4 regions of the Halomonas shantousis genome follow, and region 2 is predicted to be linked to each of the others. Evidence: predicted binding sites of a transcription regulator. Region 2 holds the regulator's gene; each other region holds the start of a gene.

Region 1 (4,444 bases), 550 kb from region 2:
CGACTGCAGCGTCTGGAAAGCGTGCTGCTGACGATTCTCGACCAGCAGGCCCTGCTGGAGAATACGCCTCTGATCTATCAGGCCATCGAGGTGCGCAATCCCTATATCGACCCGTTACATGGCCTGCAGGCGGAGCTGCTGCAGCGTAACCGCGATGCCGACGGTGCCATCAGTGCCGAGCTGTCGCGTGCGCTGATGGTGACCATGGCGGGGATTGCCGCGGGACTGCGCAATACCGGCTAGGAAGTACGGGGCAGGAGCCGTGCAGGCTGGGGCTGCCGTGTTCTAGGCCGGCGTGGCCCGATAAAGGCCTTCCAGCGCCGGCAGCTCGAGGCCGTGGCGTGTCGCGGCCTCGAGCAGCGGCCCGAGGATGGCATCGCGTTCGGTGCGCCTTCCGGCGAGCACGTCCTGCAGCATCGAGGCGCGGTTATTGGCGGTCCTCTCCACCACTTGCCAGATCGATACCCGCCATCCCGTCTCGGGAGGCGGCACCTTTTCCGCTGCCATGACGGCGACGATATCATCGATTACCGCCTCGACCATGGGGCGAAACGGGCGGTCGCGAAGCTGACCGTTACGGATGCGAAAACGGGCCACCAAGGGATTGATGGCGGCGTTGACGGCGAGCTTGTGCCAGAGCCGGACGCGGATATCGTGACACGCCGATGCCGCAAGCCCCACCCGCTGCAGGGTCATGGCGATCTGCTCGGCCAGTGGAGCATGGCGTCCTTCGAGGTGGCCGATCCAGGTTTCGCCATGACCGGCATGCACAATGCCGTCATTCTCCACATAGGCGCCTTCCGTTGTCGTCGCACACAGCACCGGCCCCTTCCAGGCTCTTGTCAGGCGGGGCTGGAGAGAGAAGCCGTTCTGCAGCAGCAGCAAGGGGGTGGTAGCGGCGATGCGGGGCGTGACTGTCTCGAGCGCCGCCTCGGCGGAATACGCCTTGGTGGCAAGAATCACGAGCGCTGGCACAGGTCGCCCGGGCAATTGAGCGGCGGACAGGCGCGGCAGGGCGATACGTCGTGTCGTGCCCTCGGGCGTCCGGTAGGCATAGGGCGTCTCGTCGGGAACGCGGCCGACCAGTTGCAGGGGCATGATGTCCGTGAGCCGGGCGGCGAACAGTCGTCCCAGGGCGCCAGCGCCCAGGATCATCCAGGAAGAGGTGCACATTGCGGCGGTAGGCCTATGCCGCGAGGCGTCATCGTTCATGACGGAGCCGAGGTCTTGCGTCGCCGCTTGGCAGTGCGGGGCGGGGAGGCTTCGGATCGACTCGAATTCCTCTTGCCGCTTTTCGTACCTCCACGCTTGCGCGTGCGAGAGGGGCCCTGCTTGTTGGGGGCAGGGGCCTCGATGCTCTGAGCGCTGCGGAAGGCCTGTTGCATGCGTCCGGCATCGGCCTGCCTTAGCAGCTCGTGCAGGTCCTTCACCAGCTCGTCAAGAAAAGGTGCTGGCGGATCGTTCTGCTCGGCGATGGACGATAGCCGCTGTTCCCATAGTGCGGTGCGCTCCGGGCGGGTGGCCGCCTCCGGTAGGGCCGCGATCAGGGCATGTCCCGTGCGGGTCGCGCGCAGCGTGCTCTTCTCGCGGGCCACGTAACCGCGTTGCACCAAGGTCTCGAGGATGCTTGCACGAGTCGCTTCGGTGCCCAGGCCGTCGGTATCACGCAGCGTGCGTCGGACGGCATCGTCCTGGACGTAGCGGGCCACGTTCATCATGGCCTTGATCAGGCTGGCATCGGTGAAAGGCTCCGGCGGGCGCGTCTCGCGATCCTCGACGGACTGCGCGACGACATGCGCTTTTTCCCCTTCGCGCAAGGCCGGCAGCGGGGGCGCCTCGTCGCGGGTGGTGAACAGCGGTTTCCAGCCCGGCACGAGAATCTCCCGGCCCTGAGCCCGGAAGATCTCGTCGAGCACGGTGAACTCCGCCTTCACTTCCCGGGTCTCCAGCGGCGCGTAGAACTGCGCCATGACGTTGCGCACGATGAGCCGGAAAACGTTGGCCTCGTTGGCGGTAAGCCTGGCGAAGTCCGGGGTGCGCCCGGTCGGTGTCAAGGCGTGGTGCGCCCCGACCTGCTTGTCGTTCCAGGCTTTCGAGCGGCGGGTGAAGTCGGCGCCGGCCAGCCACTCGGCAAGAATGGCATCGTTCTGGCAGGCGCTGGTCAGCAGCTTGGGCGCCTGGGCGAGATGGGCCAGGGGCAGGTAGCGACAATCGGAGCGCGGGTAGGTAATCAGCTGATGACGTTCATAGAGCGCTTGGCAGGTATCCAGTACCGCCTGGGCGGAAAGCTTGTAGCGTCGGGCGGCGTCGACCTGCAGCGCGGAGAGCGAGTAGGGCAGCGGTGCATTCTGGCGCTTGTGTTGAGCCTCCAGATGCGACAGCCGACCCTGACTGCCGGGCAGGCGAGTGGCCAGGGCATCGGCCGGGGAGCGCTCCAGAAGGCGACCCTGCTCGTCGAGGCGGTGGCGCTCGCCGGGCTGCCACCAGGCGCGCACCACGCCATGTTCGACTCGCAGATCGGCCCAGAGCACATGAAAGGGCCGCGGGACAAAGCGGGCGATCTCTTGATCGCGACGAACGATCAGCCCCAGCACCGGGGTCTGCACGCGGCCCACCGACAGGACACCATCGTGGCCGGCTTGTCGGCCGGTCAGCGTCCAGGCGCGCGAGAGGTTGATGCCGTACAGCCAGTCGGCGCGCGAACGCGCTTCGGCGGCACGGTACAGGGGCTGATAGCGGTGATTGTCCTCCAGGTGGCTCAGGGCCTTGCGTACTGCCGGCAGGTTGAGGTCGCTGATCAGCAGGCGCATCACCGAACCTCGCCAACCGAGATGCTCAATGACTTCCTGTACCAGCAGTTGGCCTTCGCGATCCGGATCGCCGGCATGCACGACGCTGCTGGCGGACTTGAGCAGCCGGCGGATCACGGCGAGCTGACTGCGGGCTTTGGTTCGAGGCATCAACTGCCAGCGGTCGGGCACGATCGGCAGGTGATCGAGACGCCACTGCTTGTAGCGCGGATCGTAGGCATCCGGCGCCGCCTGCTCGAGCAGATGGCCGAGACACCAGGTGACGCAATCCTCTCCCGCTTCCAGATAGCCTTCGCGACGCTGGGGCGAGGCGGGCAGAGCGGCGGCGATGGCCCTGGCGAGGCTGGGTTTTTCGGCAATGATCAGCCGCATGTCGTGTCCTGCTGAAGCCGTAATGAGCGATGATTCACTGGCTGGATATTCTTACAGCATCCGAAGCTCTTGGCCAGTCTGGCGTGCGTTATCCGGGCTGCCATGCGCTACTGGCGATCCAGGTGGCGGCGTGCCTGTACCAGGGCGCGATACCAGTCGCGTTGCGGGGCGCCCACGGCTGGGGGCCGCTGACTGAGATAGCTGACGTTACGAACCTCGTTGCGTGTACTCGACAGGTTGGAAAGCATGCGCAACGTGGCTTCGCGCGCGCCGTACTGGCGGCTGAGAAACTCGATGGCGGCCGGTTCGAGATCCACCCGATAACGGCGCACGAGGGCCAGGGCCAGGGATTCGGCCGTACGCGACAGGTCGACGTCGATCTCCTTGACCATGGCCGCCCCTAATGCAGCCTTGGCGGCAGCTGAAAGGTTGGGCTCGAGCTGCCCGAAATCCGCAGCGTTTGAGCTGTTGATGGCGCGCTGGACGGCGGGGCGGGAGAGCTGGATATAGGGTTCGAGCGCCAGAGTGATGTCGATCGCCAGGCGCTTGGCGGTGTCCACGCTCACGGCCAGTGGCACATCGCGCTCCACCTGGCTGACGCGGTCGTCGATGTTGGCAGCCTTGAGCGACTTGGCCAGGCGCTTGCAGACCTGTGCCTTGGCCTCGTCATCGAGCGCGATGGTGCGTTCGCGAATGCGCAGGCCGCGGCGGCCGGGGCCCAGCCGCAGGCGTGTGGTCTCATCGGAAAGATGGGCACTGACCTCTTCCCAGCGCTGGGCCATGCGCAGCAGTTGCGCATGGCTGCGGCCGATCTGCTCGTAAGCGCTCGAGACCGTCTTGTAGAGCCTGATGGCGTTGGTCAGGATATCCGCCTTGGTGCGCAGGGTGCGCTTGCGTTCCGTCTGCCCGGCTTCGACGGCCTGCGCCAGATGCTGGATCTGTTCGGTGAGCGCATTCATGGCCTGGACGGAGCGCTCCAGCAATACATCGGCGCGCAGCCCCGATGCCGCGTCTTCAACCAACGTCCCCGATTGCTCGGCCAGATAGGCGGTCAATGCCTTGAGACGCGACAGGCCTGTCGCCTGGGCAATGCGGTATCGGGCGCGGGCCTCTTCGAGATTGTCGAAGGCACGGGCCAGGCGCCAGCGACCGCGGTATTCGAAGCTCAACATGGGAATCTCGCGGCCACTGATCAGCTCAAAGGCCAGAATGAGGACTTCCTCGACGTCCTGCAGGGTCATCAACAGGTCATTGTCCTGTTC
Region 2 (4,444 bases):
CGTCCTCTGGGCAGGCAATCGTTTCTGCAAGAAACTACCGCTCAAGAGCATTCACTTCGGCGCGAGTATGATGTTCATCGCCATCGGGCTGTGGACGCTCGTCGTCCAATCCGGATGGCTGGTCTCCTGACGATCTCGGCTAGTCATCTGACGGCCTCGGCTAGTCATATAATACGGTCGGCTTGCCTGCCCCGGCAGAACCTAATCGAACAGTCCCAACTGCTGCGTGTCGCTTTGCGCCGCCAGTCTTACCCCGACGCCGAGCAGCCTGACGGGACGCTTGCCGCGTTGCCAGGCGTTTTCCATCAGCGGCAGGAACTCCTCCATCTCGACAACAAAGCCACGGCATTCCAGCGTCGTGCTGGTGAAATCGTCAAAGCGAACCTTGACGAACAGCTTGCTTGCCGCTGGGTTTCCATGCCGTGCCAGTCGCTCTGTCAAGCGCTCGACAAGGGGATGCAGCGCCTCCCGGCAAGCAGCCAGGCCGGGAAGGTCATGGGCGAACGTCGTCTCCACGCTGACCGACTTGCGCTCTCGCTCCACCTTGACGGGACGCTCATCGATACCGCGAGCCAGTTCGAACAGCCGGTAGCCGAACTTGCCAAAGCGCTCGTTCAAGGCCTCCAGGGTCCAGCGGCGTAGATCCGCACACGTGCGAATCTCCATGCTTTCCAGTTTCGCAGCGGTTGCGGGCCCTACGCCATGGAGTCGCTTCACCTCGAGCTGATTGATGAACTGCTCGACTCTGTCAGGCGTGATCACGAACAGGCCATCGGGTTTCTGCCAATCACTGGCTACCTTGGCCAGGAACTTGTTGGGAGCGACGCCGACGGAAACGGTGATGCCGGTCTGGGTAAGCACTTCCTGTTTCAACCAGTGCGCCATCCAGGTGGCGCTGCCATGCCAGCCGGTGACGGCGGAAACGTCGAGGTAGGCCTCGTCCAGAGAAAGCGGTTCGACCCAGGGGGTGAGAGCATGAAAGATGGCCTGGATCTGAGCGGACACGCTACGGTACTTGCCGAAATCCGGGGGCAGAAGCGTCAGGTGGGGACATAGACGCAGCGCCCTGGCAGTCGGCATCGCCGAATGGATGCCGAAAGCACGGGCTGGGTAGTTGCATGTCGCCACCACACCGCGCTGCGCAGGACTTCCTCCGATGGCCAGTGGAACATGGCGCAGGCCCGGATCATCGCGCATCTCCACTGCGGCATAGAAGCAGTCGCAATCGGCATGGAGGATCTTGCGCATCGTTGCGGATCAGTGCAGGCCCTTGCCGTCTCCACCACGGATCACGCCGACGCCCAGGCCTTCGATTTCCAGCTGCTGGTGTCGCAAGTCGATCTCGATGGGGGCAAAGTCGGCATTTTCCGCGATTAGCCAGACATGGTGTCCCTGGCGCTTGAAGCGTTTGACCGTGACATCGTCCTCGAGGCGCGCCACGACGATCTGGCCGTTCTGCACGCGCTGGGTGCGATGCACCGCCAGCAAGTCGCCATCGAAGATGCCGACATCCTTCATCGACAGGCCGCGCACGCGCAGAAGGTAGTCGGCCCGTGGCGTGAAGTAATCGGGAGGCAGCGGGCAGTGGCGGTCGATGTGGGCGGCGGCGAGAATGGGGCTGCCGGCGGCGACTTCGCCAATGATGGGTAGCCCCTGATCATTGGCGGCAGTGAGGGCCTCCGCTTCCGGCGCTGCCAGGCGTATGCCTCGAGAAGTGCCGGGAATCATGCGAATCACGCCCTTGCGATCCAGCGCACGCAGATGCTCTTCCGCGGCGTTGGGAGAGCGAAACCCCAGTGCCCGTGCGATTTCAGCCCGCGTCGGGGGGTAGCCGAATTCATTCATGGTCTTGACGATGAAGTCATAGACGTTTTGCTGGCGCGGCGTGAGCGGGCGGGACATGCAACCTCCGCGGAGTTGTGTGGAGAGCTGGAAGTGTTCAAGCGTACAGTATGGGATTGTATCCAGTATTTGCGCGGCTGCAACTGCTTCCTGTCGCGTATCGGCGGCAAGCAGGGGGCGTTTAATTGCGACATTGAGGGAAAATCGCCGATCGCGTAGAATCGAAGGGCGTTTAAAACAACTGTTTATGCTGGGAAGCGAGGCATCCCCATGGCTCAGACCGATACCGTGACGCGCATCCTGGACACTGCCGAAGTGCTTTTTGCCGAGCGCGGGTTTGCCGAAACGTCATTGCGCAACATCACCAGCAAGGCCAAGGTGAATCTGGCTGCGGTGAACTACCATTTTGGCTCGAAGAAATCGTTGATTCAGGCGGTCTTTGCTCGCTATCTCGACCCCTTCACCGAGCGTTTTCATGCTGCCCTGGACACTCTCGAGGCCCGCCATCCCGATGGTGTGATTCCCCTTGAAGTGTTGCTGGAAACCATGGCGCGCAGCGTACTCGAGGTACCTGCCGAGCGAAACAGCCTGAAGGTGTTCATGCGTCTGCTGGGGCTTGCCTATACCCAGGCGCAAGGGCATCTGCGCCGCTATATCCAGGAGCACTACGGCAGTGTCTTTGCGCGTTTCACGGCGCTGGTGCGACGTGCGACGCCCGACCTGCCGGATGGCGAACGTTTCTGGCGCCTGCACTTCATGCTGGGATCGGTGATTTTCACCTTCTCCGGTCTCGATGCGCTGCGCGATATCGCCGAGAAGGATTTTGGCGAGCATGTCAGCGTACGCGAGCTGATCCGGCGTCTGCGTCCGGTGGTGGTCGCGGGTATGACGGCTCCCTTGCCGACTACCGAAATCAAGCAGGCGGGGTGAGCGATGCGAGCCCCCTGCCTGAGACAGTTGCCTCCCGAACAGGGAGTCTGGCTGGAAATCGATGTGACTCAGCAGCAACTCTGCGTGTGGCAGGGGCGCGAAGCTCAGGTCCGGTATGCGATCTCGACGGCGGCGGCGGGGGCAGGGCAGCGTGAAGGCAGCGGTCAGACCCCGCTGGGCTGGCATTATGTCCGGGCCGCCATTGGTGCAGGTCAGCCCGTCGGCAGCGTGTTCCGCGGGCGTCGTCCTACCGGCGAGATCTACAGCGCGTCGTTGGCGCAGGCCAATCCTCACCGCGACTGGATACTGACGCGCATCCTGTGGCTTTGCGGACTGGAGCGTAGCGTGAATCGCGGTGGTGAGAATGACAGCCAGCGACGCTATATTTATCTGCATGGCACGCCACCCAGCGAGCCGATGGGTGTTGCCGCTTCGCACGGCTGCGTTCGCCTGCGCGATGAAGATCTGCTGGAGGTCTTTGAGCGGGCCGGGCCTGGGACGCCTGTCTGGCTGCATCTCTAGAGCTCCGGCATTTCAGCATGGGCCGCGTTGCTGCCAGGACGAAATGCCATGGACCCCGATCCTCTGTTATGGTCCGGACGGCTCGATTAGAATTCTTTTTTCATATTCCAGGAACGTGACGATGACCCAACCTCTCGGGCCGGTAATGCTGGATCTGGAAGGCATTACCTTGACGCAGGAAGAGCGGCAGCTACTGGCGCGTCCCGAAGTCGGCGGCGTCATCCTGTTTGCCCGCAACACGCAGAGCGCGGAGCAGGTACAGGCACTCAGCCGGGCCATACGCGAGATTCGCCCTGACATTCTGCTGGCGATCGATCAGGAAGGAGGGCGAGTGCAGCGTCTGCGCGAAGGGGTGACCCGCTTGCCGCCAGCGGCACATTTCGGAGCGCTTTATCAGGCAGCGCCGGAGGAGGCTCTCTCCTTGACCCAGGACGCGGGATGGCTTCTTGGCATGGAAATGGCGGCGTGCGGGCTGGATCTGTCGTTCGCGCCGGTACTCGACATCGATGATCATGCCTCGCCTGCCATCGGCAACCGCAGTTTCGCGCCCGATCCGCAGGCGGTCAGCGCTCTGGCAGGCGCCTTCGTCGATGGGTTGCATGAGGCGGGGATGGTGGCCGTTGGCAAGCATTTCCCGGGCCATGGCGGTGTCGGTGTCGACTCGCATCTGGCACTGCCGGAAGATCCGCGCCCGCTTGACGAGTTACGTGTGCGCGATCTGGTGCCTTTTGTGGCACTGGCGTCACGCCTGGACGGGATCATGCCGGCGCATGTGGTCTTTTCCGCCTTCGATCGGCGACCGGCCGGCTTTTCACCGAGCTGGCTGGGTATGCTGCGTGAGGAATTGGCCTTCAAGGGCGTGATATTTTCCGACGATCTGTCGATGGCCGGCGCTCATGTCGCGGGTGGTCCCGCCGAGCGGGCCCTGGCGGCTCTGACGGCAGGATGCGACATGGTTCTGGTGTGCAACGACCGCCAGGCGGCGCTGGAAGTGGTCGAGGCCTGCTCGGATCGCCACTCCCGACGCCTGGGCAAGCTGCGCTATGCACGGGCCCGGCCGGGCCTGGAGACGCTGCCGGCCCTGACCCGCTGGCGCCGGACCCATGCGCGCCTGCTGGCCATGTCCGAGGAAATGCCCGAATAGCCCGGT
Region 3 (4,444 bases), 1.9 Mb from region 2:
GTGATGTACGGCAGGTTGACCTCGGTCTGCTGAGCGCTGGACAACTCGATCTTGGCCTTCTCGGCGGCTTCCTTGAGGCGCTGCATGGCCAGGGAGTCACCGGACAGGTCGATACCGCTGTCGGACTTGAACTGGCTGACCAGATAGTCGATCAGCTTGAGGTCGAAGTCCTCGCCACCCAGGAAAGTGTCACCGTTGGTGGCCAGCACCTCGAACTGCGTCTCGCCGTCGACATCGGCGACTTCAATGATCGAGATATCGAAGGTACCGCCGCCCAGGTCGTAGACGGCAATGGTCTTGTCGCCACGCGACTTGTCCATGCCGTAGGCCAGCGCAGCCGCTGTCGGTTCGTTGATGATGCGCTTGACGTCGAGCCCGGCGATGCGCCCGGCATCCTTGGTGGCCTGACGCTGGGAGTCGTTGAAGTAGGCCGGCACGGTGATGACCGCCTCGGTCACTTCCTCGCCCAGGTAGTCCTCGGCAGTCTTCTTCATCTTCTTCAGGACTTCGGCACTGATCTGCGGCGGTGCGAGCTTCTTGCCCTTCACCTCGATCCAGGCATCGCCGTTGTCAGCTTCAGTGATGCCGTAGGGCACCATCTTGATGTCCTTCTGGACCACATCGTCCTTGAACTTGCGGCCGATCAGGCGCTTGACGGCATACAGCGTGTTGGTCGGATTGGTGACCGCCTGCCGCTTGGCCGCCTGTCCGACCAGCGTCTCGCCGTCGTCGGTATAGGCGATGATGGACGGCGTGGTGCGGCCGCCTTCCGCGTTCTCGATTACCTTGGCACTGTCACCGTCGAGTACGGCGACACAGGAGTTGGTGGTTCCCAAATCGATGCCAATAATGCGTCCCATGAGAATACCTCGAAATCGTTGCTTGCCTGTTCATTGCGGCCTGCGCCGCCTGCTTGTCATCTATGTGGGGGCGCTGCGATGCCTTTCAAGGGCTCCCGTCGCGCCTCGCCAGAAAGTTTCTTCGGCGTCAGCCAGCCGCCTGGCTGACCACGACCATGGCCGGGCGCACCAGTCGGCCGTTGAGCAGATACCCCTTCTGCATCACGTCCATGACCGTGTTCGGCTCCATTTCCGGATTGGGCACCATGGCCATAGCCTCGTGGTACTGCGGATCGAAAGGCTCGCCCGTCGGCTCCACCGGCTCGACACCGAACTTCTTCAATACGTCGAGCTGCAGCTTGAGCGTCATCGCAACGCCTTCACGGTGCGCCTCGCTGGCGTCCTCACCCATGGTGTCCAGCGCCTTCTCGAGGCTATCGATCACCGGCAGGAGCTCCTTGACGAACTTTTCCAACGCAAACTTGCGCGCCTTCTCCACGTCCTGCTCGGCACGCCGGCGAACATTCTGCGATTCCGCCATGGCGCGGACGGTCTGATCCTTGGCTTCGGCCAGTGACTGCTCGAGCTCTTCGACTCGCGCCGCCAGCGTTTCCGCCTCGGGGTTCACCATGATGCCGTCATCGACTTCGGCCTGTTCAGCCGCCCTGAGCGTGTCATCCAGTTCGCCTTCAAGCGCCTCGTCGTCGAGCGATTGCGGCTCGTCATCACGCGCAGGCGGAACCATTTCCTCATCGGTGGGAGTCTGTGGATCTTTGGCCATGTAGCATCTCCTGAAATCATGGAACGGCCCACAGGCCGCGATTGACAAAGCGTTGGCCCTTATATGGGGATGCCATCAACGATCTCAAGCCATCAGCGACAATGATGCCGATGGGTCATTGAAGCGACCGAGGGGCTACTGTATAAACAGCCAGAACAGAGGCGCCGACACCCACCGGCGCAATGAATGCCGGAGGTAGCCATGCTGACACAGCTTGCGATTCGCGATCTGGCCATCGTCGATGCCCTCGACCTGGACCTGCGCAGAGGAATGACCGCCATCACCGGGGAAACCGGAGCAGGCAAGTCGATTCTGCTCGGTGCGCTGGGTCTATGTCTGGGTGAGCGGGCAGACGCTGGCAGCGTACGTCACGGGCGCGATCGCGCCGATCTCTTCGCCCGCTTCGATATCACCCGCCTGCCGGGTGCCCGTGCCTGGCTGGAGTCGCGTGAATTGCCCACCGAGGATTGCCTGCTGCGTCGCGTGGTGTCCGCCAATGGCCGCTCCAAGGCCTGGATCAACGGGCAGCCATGCACCGTGGCCGACCTCAAGGCTCTGGGAGAGCATCTCATCGAGATCCACAGCCAGCACGCTCATCAGACGCTGCTTCATGAGGAGACCCATCTGCGCCTGCTCGACGACTTCGCCGGGCATGCCTCGGCTGTTGCCGAACTGCAGGACGGGTTCCGACGCTGGCAGGCGCTGCGCCGCAAGCTCAAGCGACTGGCGGAAGATGGAGACGAGGTGCAGGCACGCCGCCAGTTGCTGCGCTATCAGGTGGAGGAGCTCGACCTGCTGGCACTAGGGGAAGAGGAGCTGGCCACTCTTGAACAGGAGCAGGAACAGCTCGCTCATGCCGAGGAGTTGATTACCGAGGCTCAGTTCGCTGCGCAGTGTTGCGACAACGATGAAGGCGGCGCCCTCCAGCTGCTGAATCAGGCCGTCACTCGCCTTTCGCAACTGCCGGGCAGCGAACAGGGCGCGCTGGCGAATGCCCTGGGAATGCTCGGCGATGCGCAGATCCAGGTCGAAGAAGCCGCCCGCGAGCTGCACCACTTCGCCGATAGCACCGAACTCGACCCCGAGCGACTGGCCGAGGTGGAGTCGCGCCTCGGTGAAGTGCATCGGATCGCCCGCAAGCACCATGTCATGCCTGAAGAGCTGGTGGCGCTTCATCAGCGCCTGCGCGAAGAGCTTGCCGGGCTGGAAAGCGGCGATCATGACCTGGAAGCCCTGACCCGGGAAGTCGAAGCGCTGCGTGATGATTATCGCCTGCGCGCCCGCGCGATCAGTGCGGCCCGCAGCGAAGCCGCTGCCGCCTTTGGCCGGGAGGTACAGGATCAGCTGGCCTTTCTGGCCATGGGCAAGGCGGCCTTCGAGGTCGAAGTGGAAAGCCGCGACACCCCGCAGCCCAACGGTCTGGACCAGGTGCGCTTCTTGATCAGCGCCAACCCGGGCCAGCCGCCACGGCCTCTGGCCAAGGTCGCCTCGGGCGGCGAGCTGTCGCGCATCAGCCTGGCCATCCAGGTCGTCGCCGCGCTCCACTCCACCATTCCCACCCTGGTCTTCGATGAAGTCGACGTCGGCATTTCGGGCGCCACGGCGGAGATCGTAGGCCAGATGCTGCGCCGCCTGGGCTCCCAGGGCCAGGTCATGACCGTGACCCACCTGCCTCAGGTTGCCGCCCAGGCGCACCAGCACCTGCATATCGAGAAGCAGGTGCGTGACGATACCACCCTGACACAGATGGCTCTGCTCGATACCTCAGGCCGGGTGCGAGAACTTGCGCGCATGCTGGGCGGCGTCCATCTCTCCGACCGCACCCTGGCCCATGCCAGAGAGATGCTGGATGCCAGCCAGCATCCGCATCACTGACGTTTTGCAGCGCACCGATACCATCGTCACGGGCATGCCCTTTAGAAACGCAAAAGCCACGGCAGGCTTGCCGTGGCTTGTTATCCTTCATCTAGCATGATCGCGCCTGGCTGCTGGCCGAACCGTCATCAGCGACGGTGGCCGCCATCCTGACGACGCGTGGCCGTGGATCCCTTCGGACGGACATACAGCACCAGAGCGTGGTCAACCAGCTCGAACCCTCGCTCTTCGGCGAGTTCGCGCTGCCGCCGTTCGATTTCGGCATCGTAGAACTCGACCACTTCCCCGCTCTCCAAGCAAAGCATATGATCGTGATGCTCTTCCTGGGACATCTCGAATACGGCATGACCGCCATCGAAGTTATGGCGCACCACAAGGCCCGCTGCCTCGAACTGCGTCAGCACGCGATAAACGGTTGCCAGGCCAACATCTTCACCCGCATCCAGGAGCGCCTTGTAGACATCCTCAGCACTCATGTGAAGGTCTTCTTCGCGAGTCGCTTCCAGGATCTGCAAGATCTTGACTCGAGGCAAGGTGACCTTAAGACCTACCTTGCGTAATTCCTGGTTTCTATCGGCCATACTTAGTTGCTCTTCGCAGTAACTTATTGAGTCGGGTATGATCGACCAAAGCAAACGATAGTGAAAGATAGGCGCAAATGCAAAACTTGATTAAAACAGTCACCTTCTCCGTCGCCCTGACCCTGGTCAGCGGCTGCAGCTACCTCGGCGTCTACAAGCGCGATCTGCCGCAAGGCAACCTGATCACGCAAGACATGCTGACTCAGCTCAAGCCCGGCATGACCCGCGACCAGGTGCAGTACGTCATGGGCAGCCCTCTGCTCGAAGCTCCGTTTGCCCCCGACCAGTGGGACTACGTGTTCCTGCTTGACGAGGCCTACGGGGGCACGATCCAGAAGCGCGTCACGCTGACCTTCCAGGGCGAGCGT
Region 4 (4,444 bases), 260 kb from region 2:
ACCGCATTGCTGCAGATGAAATATTGCCTCCTGACAGCTGGACATAGCGCTGCACGTCTTCTTCGTCCCGCAATCAAACTGCGCTGATGGCTGAGCGAAGACCGGATCGTTGGCCGCTGGGGTAGGGAGCGGTGCGGGCGTCGCCTTGGAATCAACGTATGGATTGCCACGGCCTTGGATCGCGGCAATACGCTGGTTGCGCAGGCGCTCCCAGCTATCTACAGGGTCCGCCGCTGCCCACGCTTCGAATAGGCGTTGCTGCTGGCTGCTGATATTGATGTCGTAGGTGTCGCTCATGTACCAATAGATCCGGGCTACATCGCCTCTCACTTCAGGGCGTGGCTCGAAGCGATCAACGCCGAAATCGACCTTCGACTTGCAGGCGCCGTACTGAAACGCGTCGGTACTGGTCGCCATGCCGTAGCCCATATTCGACCTGTCTCCGTTGACCTCACCGATGCTCGGCACGAGGTTGATCAGGTCGGCCTCGGCCCGATTGAACTCGGGGCTGGTTGCCTCGCAGTTCTTACGCCCTCCTTCCTGCCAGCACTGTAGCGCCCGCCCGAAGTCGTAAGCCGGCATGACGTGCTCCCACTCGATTCGGTTGGCACGCGCCTCTTGCTTGCGCACCTGGTAGCCGCAGCCGGCCAAGTCTGGTGTGTTATCAGGTCCGCCATACGAGCACCCGCAGTAGAAAGTTTCCCTGTGATCAGCGTGGATTTCCCAAGCAATCCGTTTGGCTGCTGAGAACGACGAGGGGGCGTCAGCAAACGTGGGTAGTGCGATGAGCAAGCAGGAGAGCAGAAGGAGGGCGCGATGCATCAAGACGGCTCATCCTCGCTCTTCAATCCCTTCATCCTCGCATCAAGTTCGCGGCGCATCAGGTCCAGCTGATTCATCATCAGCTCCATCATTACGATGAGTTCTCGTGTATCAGGGTCGTCAGCACTGCGCGGCCTGAAGGAGCGAGGTCCCTTGAGCAATCCCTCTCGAGCAAAGCTTTCTTCGAGGCGATCGACCACTTCCGCCGTGAGAGAGCGTCTGTTTTGTTTTGCAGCATCTCTTATCAAGTCACGGAGCGACTCAGGGATGCGCATGTTCAACTGGGGGTCGGTATCTGCCATGCAGCGAAGATGTAGCAAAGTGCTACATGGGTCAATGTAGCGGTGTGCTAGCTTTATAAAGCGCAACGCTTGAAAAGGACTTTCTTATGGCCGCTCACGAACAGACCAACGTACGCCTGCCCAGCGGTATAAAGGAGCGACTGCGACAGCGGGCGAAGCAGAATCGTCGGAGCCTGAGCTCCGAGATCGCTTATCGCCTCGAGCAATCGCTTGCTCAGGAGGAGCATAGAGGGAAGGGAGACCGGTCGAAGACATAACGCAGACAGGGCCACATGAGCAGATTGAGACGTAAGAGCGGGCAGATTGCCCGCAAGCGGCACGCTGGATATTGGAAGAGGCGGGAGGGGCGGGTGACGCTCAGCGAATCGCAGGCGGTCGAGCTCAGGCTGTTGTGCTATCACGCCAAGTGGATGGCGAGCCGTTGGCAGCGCGAGCTAGGGCCGGCGCTACAGACGCTCGGCAGCCATCATGCCATTGAGTGCCACGAGCATGTCGTGGGCGCGGCGAGAAGGGCGCATGCGCTGCAGAGGGCGGCAGGCTCATGCTGACATCTCTGCCAGGTTCCAGCATGCGTTCCCAGTCTTCGGTGCTCTCGTCAGGCTGTCGCTCGAGAATGATGTTCTGGGCGACTCGGCCCCGGGGCGAGTTGACCGCCCGCTGCATTCGCTTGCCGAGTTTGATGTAGGAAGATTGTTCCGCGGCCTCCGTTTCAAACGTCATGATCTCCTCCTTTGCGATTACTGGTTGTTTGTACAGTATCGTAAACGGATAAAGAGAAAGGCAAGCGTTAAGCGGAACGCGGATATCAACGGCCCGAAGGGTTGAGCGAGCAGGGAAAAGATTAATACTTTCGTCTAAAAAATGGTGATTAGGCACTGGTCTAGGGCGGGCGGTGCAACAGCAAACGTTGCACCCGTTGCACTTTGGGGGATTTTTGCAGGCGGAAACGAAGAAGGGGAATCAGCCAAGTGACTGATTCCCCTTCGTATTGTGGCGGAGGGACAGGGATTCGAACCCTGGAAGGGCGTTAACCCTTGCCGGTTTTCAAGACCGGTGCATTCAACCGCTCTGCCATCCCTCCGGCTTACGGCGAGCAATCTTACCAGCTTGTTCTGTTTCGTCAAGTGCCGCGTTTGGTTTCAACAAGTTATTTGCATGCGAACGTTTCGCAACAATCCTTGTTTAAGGAACCTGTTACGGGCATTCTTGTCTTATTGACGGTTTCCCAACTAGGACAGGAGCCAGACCTATGGCCTATCAGACTTCCCATGTTACCGAGCGTCAGACGCGCTCGGTAAGCGCCAGCAAGGTGTTGCGTAACACCTATATGCTGCTGGCCATGACATTGCTGTTTTCTGCTGCAACGGCGGGTGCCGCGATGGCCATGGGCGTCGGGCAGATGAACATATTCGTGTTCTTCATTGGTGCCTATGGCCTGATGTTCCTGGTGCACAAGACGGCGAACTCGGCAGCGGGATTGTTGGCGACATTCGCTTTCACCGGGTTCATGGGGTTCACGCTGGGTCCGCTGCTGAATCTCTACCTGTCAGTCCCCAATGGGGCGCAATTGGTCATGACCGCATTGGCGATGACCGGCGCGACCTTCATCGGGCTGTCCGCGGTAGCGCTCATCACGCGCAAGGATTTCAGCTTCCTGGGCAATTTCATGATCGCGGGCGCTATCGTGCTGGTGCTTGCCATGATTGCGGCAATGGTCTTTAACATTGCAGGGCTGGCGCTGGCGGTATCTGCAGGTTTCGTCCTGTTCGCCTCTGCGGCGATTCTCTATCAGACCAGCGAAATGGTGCATCGCGCCGGTGAAACCAACTATATCCTGGCGACCATCACCCTGTACGTCTCGATCTATAATCTCTTCGTCAGTCTGCTGTCCCTGCTGGGCATCATGTCCGACGACTGATGTGTGAAGATGCGTTGGGCCCCGCCTGGTGCGGGGCCTTGTCATTATGGGTTGGATAGCAATTATTGGTTCGTAGCTGTCGGTCAGGCGAGAGAGGACGCCCATGCGTTATGCGTTGATCGTTCATGGAGGACCTTACAGTCACCAGGCGGCCCATTCGGCCATCCGCTTTGCGCATGCCCTGATTGCAAGAGGCCATGAGTTGGCGACCGTTTTTTTCTATCATGATGGCGTTTACAATGCGGCTCGTCTGGCGGCGCCACCCCAGGATGAGCCCCACCTCGTGGATGCCTGGTGTGAATTGCACGCCCGTTATGGCACGTCATTGCTGGTCTGTATTGCTGCTGCGCTGCGGCGTGGCCTGCTCGACGACAAGGAGGCCGCTCGCCATGGCAAGGCGGGCAATAGCCTTGAGTTTCCCTTTGAGCTGACCGGGCTGGGTCAACTGATCGACGCGGGCCTGAACCATGATCGTCTGATCACCTTTGCCCCCTGATGTCTCGAGGGCAAGACTGCGAAAGAGTAAACGCCATGGCCTCTCGTGATGAAGCGGCTGACAAGCAAGTTCTGGTCATGCTGCGTCATGCTCCACATGGCAGCAGCTGGCTGCGCGAAGGGCTGGATGTAGCGCTGGTTGCCGCTGCTCTGGGACAGGGTGTCAAGCTTCTGCTGACCGGAGATGGCGTCACCGCACTGCTGCAAGGTCAGGGTGGCGGCCCGCTGGGGCAGAAAGGAACGCATCCCCAGATCGATATGCTCGAAATGTATGACATCGACGATATTCTGGTGGACCGTGACGCGTTGACCAGTCGTGGGCTGGACGAGAATGATCTTCGATTGCCCGTCAGGCTATTGTCAGCGCATGAGGTTGCGGCGACGCTGGCAGACCATACGCTTATTTTTTCCTTCTGACGTTTGGTACAAGGAAGGATGTCGGTGCTGTCCGACACCTACGTGAGGAGTTCATCGCGAATGATTCTGCACTTGCTGAATCGCTCTCCCGCTACGAGCAGGATCTATCAGGACGCACTTCGTGCCATGGGGCCCGAGGATCGCCTGCTGCTGGTCGAAGACGGTGTGCTTGGCGCCATGCCGGCGCTGGTGCGCTACTTCGAGAACGTGACGGGGCGTCTCTATGCCCTGAAAGAGGATCTGGGCGCTCGTGGTATGCTCGGACGCTGCGATGAGAAGGTCTGGGTAGTCGATATGGAGGGGTTCGTCACCCTGACGGAAGAGGCTGAAAAAACGGTGAGCTGGTTCTGATGGGAACAGTACAGGCGGCGCGTTACATAAACGTCGAGAATCGTGTCGTGGCCCTCGATCCTGAGGGCTATCTCGTGTCTCTCGACGACTGGTCGCCGGAAGTCGCGCTGGTGCTGGCATTGGAGGAGGGGCGCGAGCT

The links. The regulator LexA, encoded in region 2, represses DNA repair genes until DNA is damaged. The targets are predictions, from matches to a motif close to TACTGTNTANNTANACAGTA.
Region 1: ACYQ12_RS08825 (DNA topoisomerase III) is a predicted target of LexA. The motif match lies at 3,222-3,241, and genes of this name have one in related genera.
Region 3: recN (DNA repair protein RecN) is a predicted target of LexA. The motif match lies at 1,757-1,776, and genes of this name have one in related genera.
Region 4: ACYQ12_RS10170 (DUF1654 domain-containing protein) is a predicted target of LexA. The motif match lies at 1,863-1,882, and genes of this name have one in related genera.

Annotation. Positions count from the first base shown of each region.
Region 1 covers NZ_BAAIER010000002.1:1,822,116-1,826,559, forward strand. The annotation lists gene ppc (phosphoenolpyruvate carboxylase) at 1-243, shown strand, start outside; gene ACYQ12_RS08820 (ketopantoate reductase family protein) at 286-1,212, opposite strand; gene ACYQ12_RS08825 (DNA topoisomerase III) at 1,209-3,182, opposite strand; gene ACYQ12_RS08830 (hypothetical protein) at 3,290-4,444, opposite strand, start outside.
Region 2 covers NZ_BAAIER010000002.1:2,371,825-2,376,268, reverse strand. The annotation lists gene ACYQ12_RS11400 (TMEM165/GDT1 family protein) at 1-130, shown strand, start outside; gene dinB (DNA polymerase IV) at 202-1,248, opposite strand; gene lexA (transcriptional repressor LexA) at 1,258-1,902, opposite strand; gene ACYQ12_RS11385 (TetR/AcrR family transcriptional regulator) at 2,113-2,772, shown strand; gene ACYQ12_RS11380 (L,D-transpeptidase family protein) at 2,776-3,294, shown strand; gene nagZ (beta-N-acetylhexosaminidase) at 3,416-4,438, shown strand.
Region 3 covers NZ_BAAIER010000002.1:429,087-433,530, reverse strand. The annotation lists gene dnaK (molecular chaperone DnaK) at 1-860, opposite strand, end outside; gene grpE (nucleotide exchange factor GrpE) at 988-1,620, opposite strand; gene recN (DNA repair protein RecN) at 1,822-3,495, shown strand; gene fur (ferric iron uptake transcriptional regulator) at 3,624-4,076, opposite strand; gene ACYQ12_RS02705 (outer membrane protein assembly factor BamE) at 4,154-4,444, shown strand, end outside.
Region 4 covers NZ_BAAIER010000002.1:2,114,934-2,119,377, reverse strand. The annotation lists gene ACYQ12_RS10185 (endonuclease) at 1-822, opposite strand, end outside; gene ACYQ12_RS10180 (Arc family DNA-binding protein) at 822-1,124, opposite strand; gene ACYQ12_RS10175 (Arc family DNA-binding protein) at 1,211-1,381, shown strand; gene ACYQ12_RS10170 (DUF1654 domain-containing protein) at 1,506-1,844, opposite strand; tRNA gene ACYQ12_RS10165 (tRNA-Ser) at 2,116-2,205, opposite strand; gene ACYQ12_RS10160 (Bax inhibitor-1/YccA family protein) at 2,374-3,042, shown strand; gene tusD (sulfurtransferase complex subunit TusD) at 3,146-3,538, shown strand; gene ACYQ12_RS10150 (DsrE family protein) at 3,574-3,954, shown strand; gene tusB (sulfurtransferase complex subunit TusB) at 4,015-4,305, shown strand; gene ACYQ12_RS10140 (TusE/DsrC/DsvC family sulfur relay protein) at 4,305-4,444, shown strand, end outside.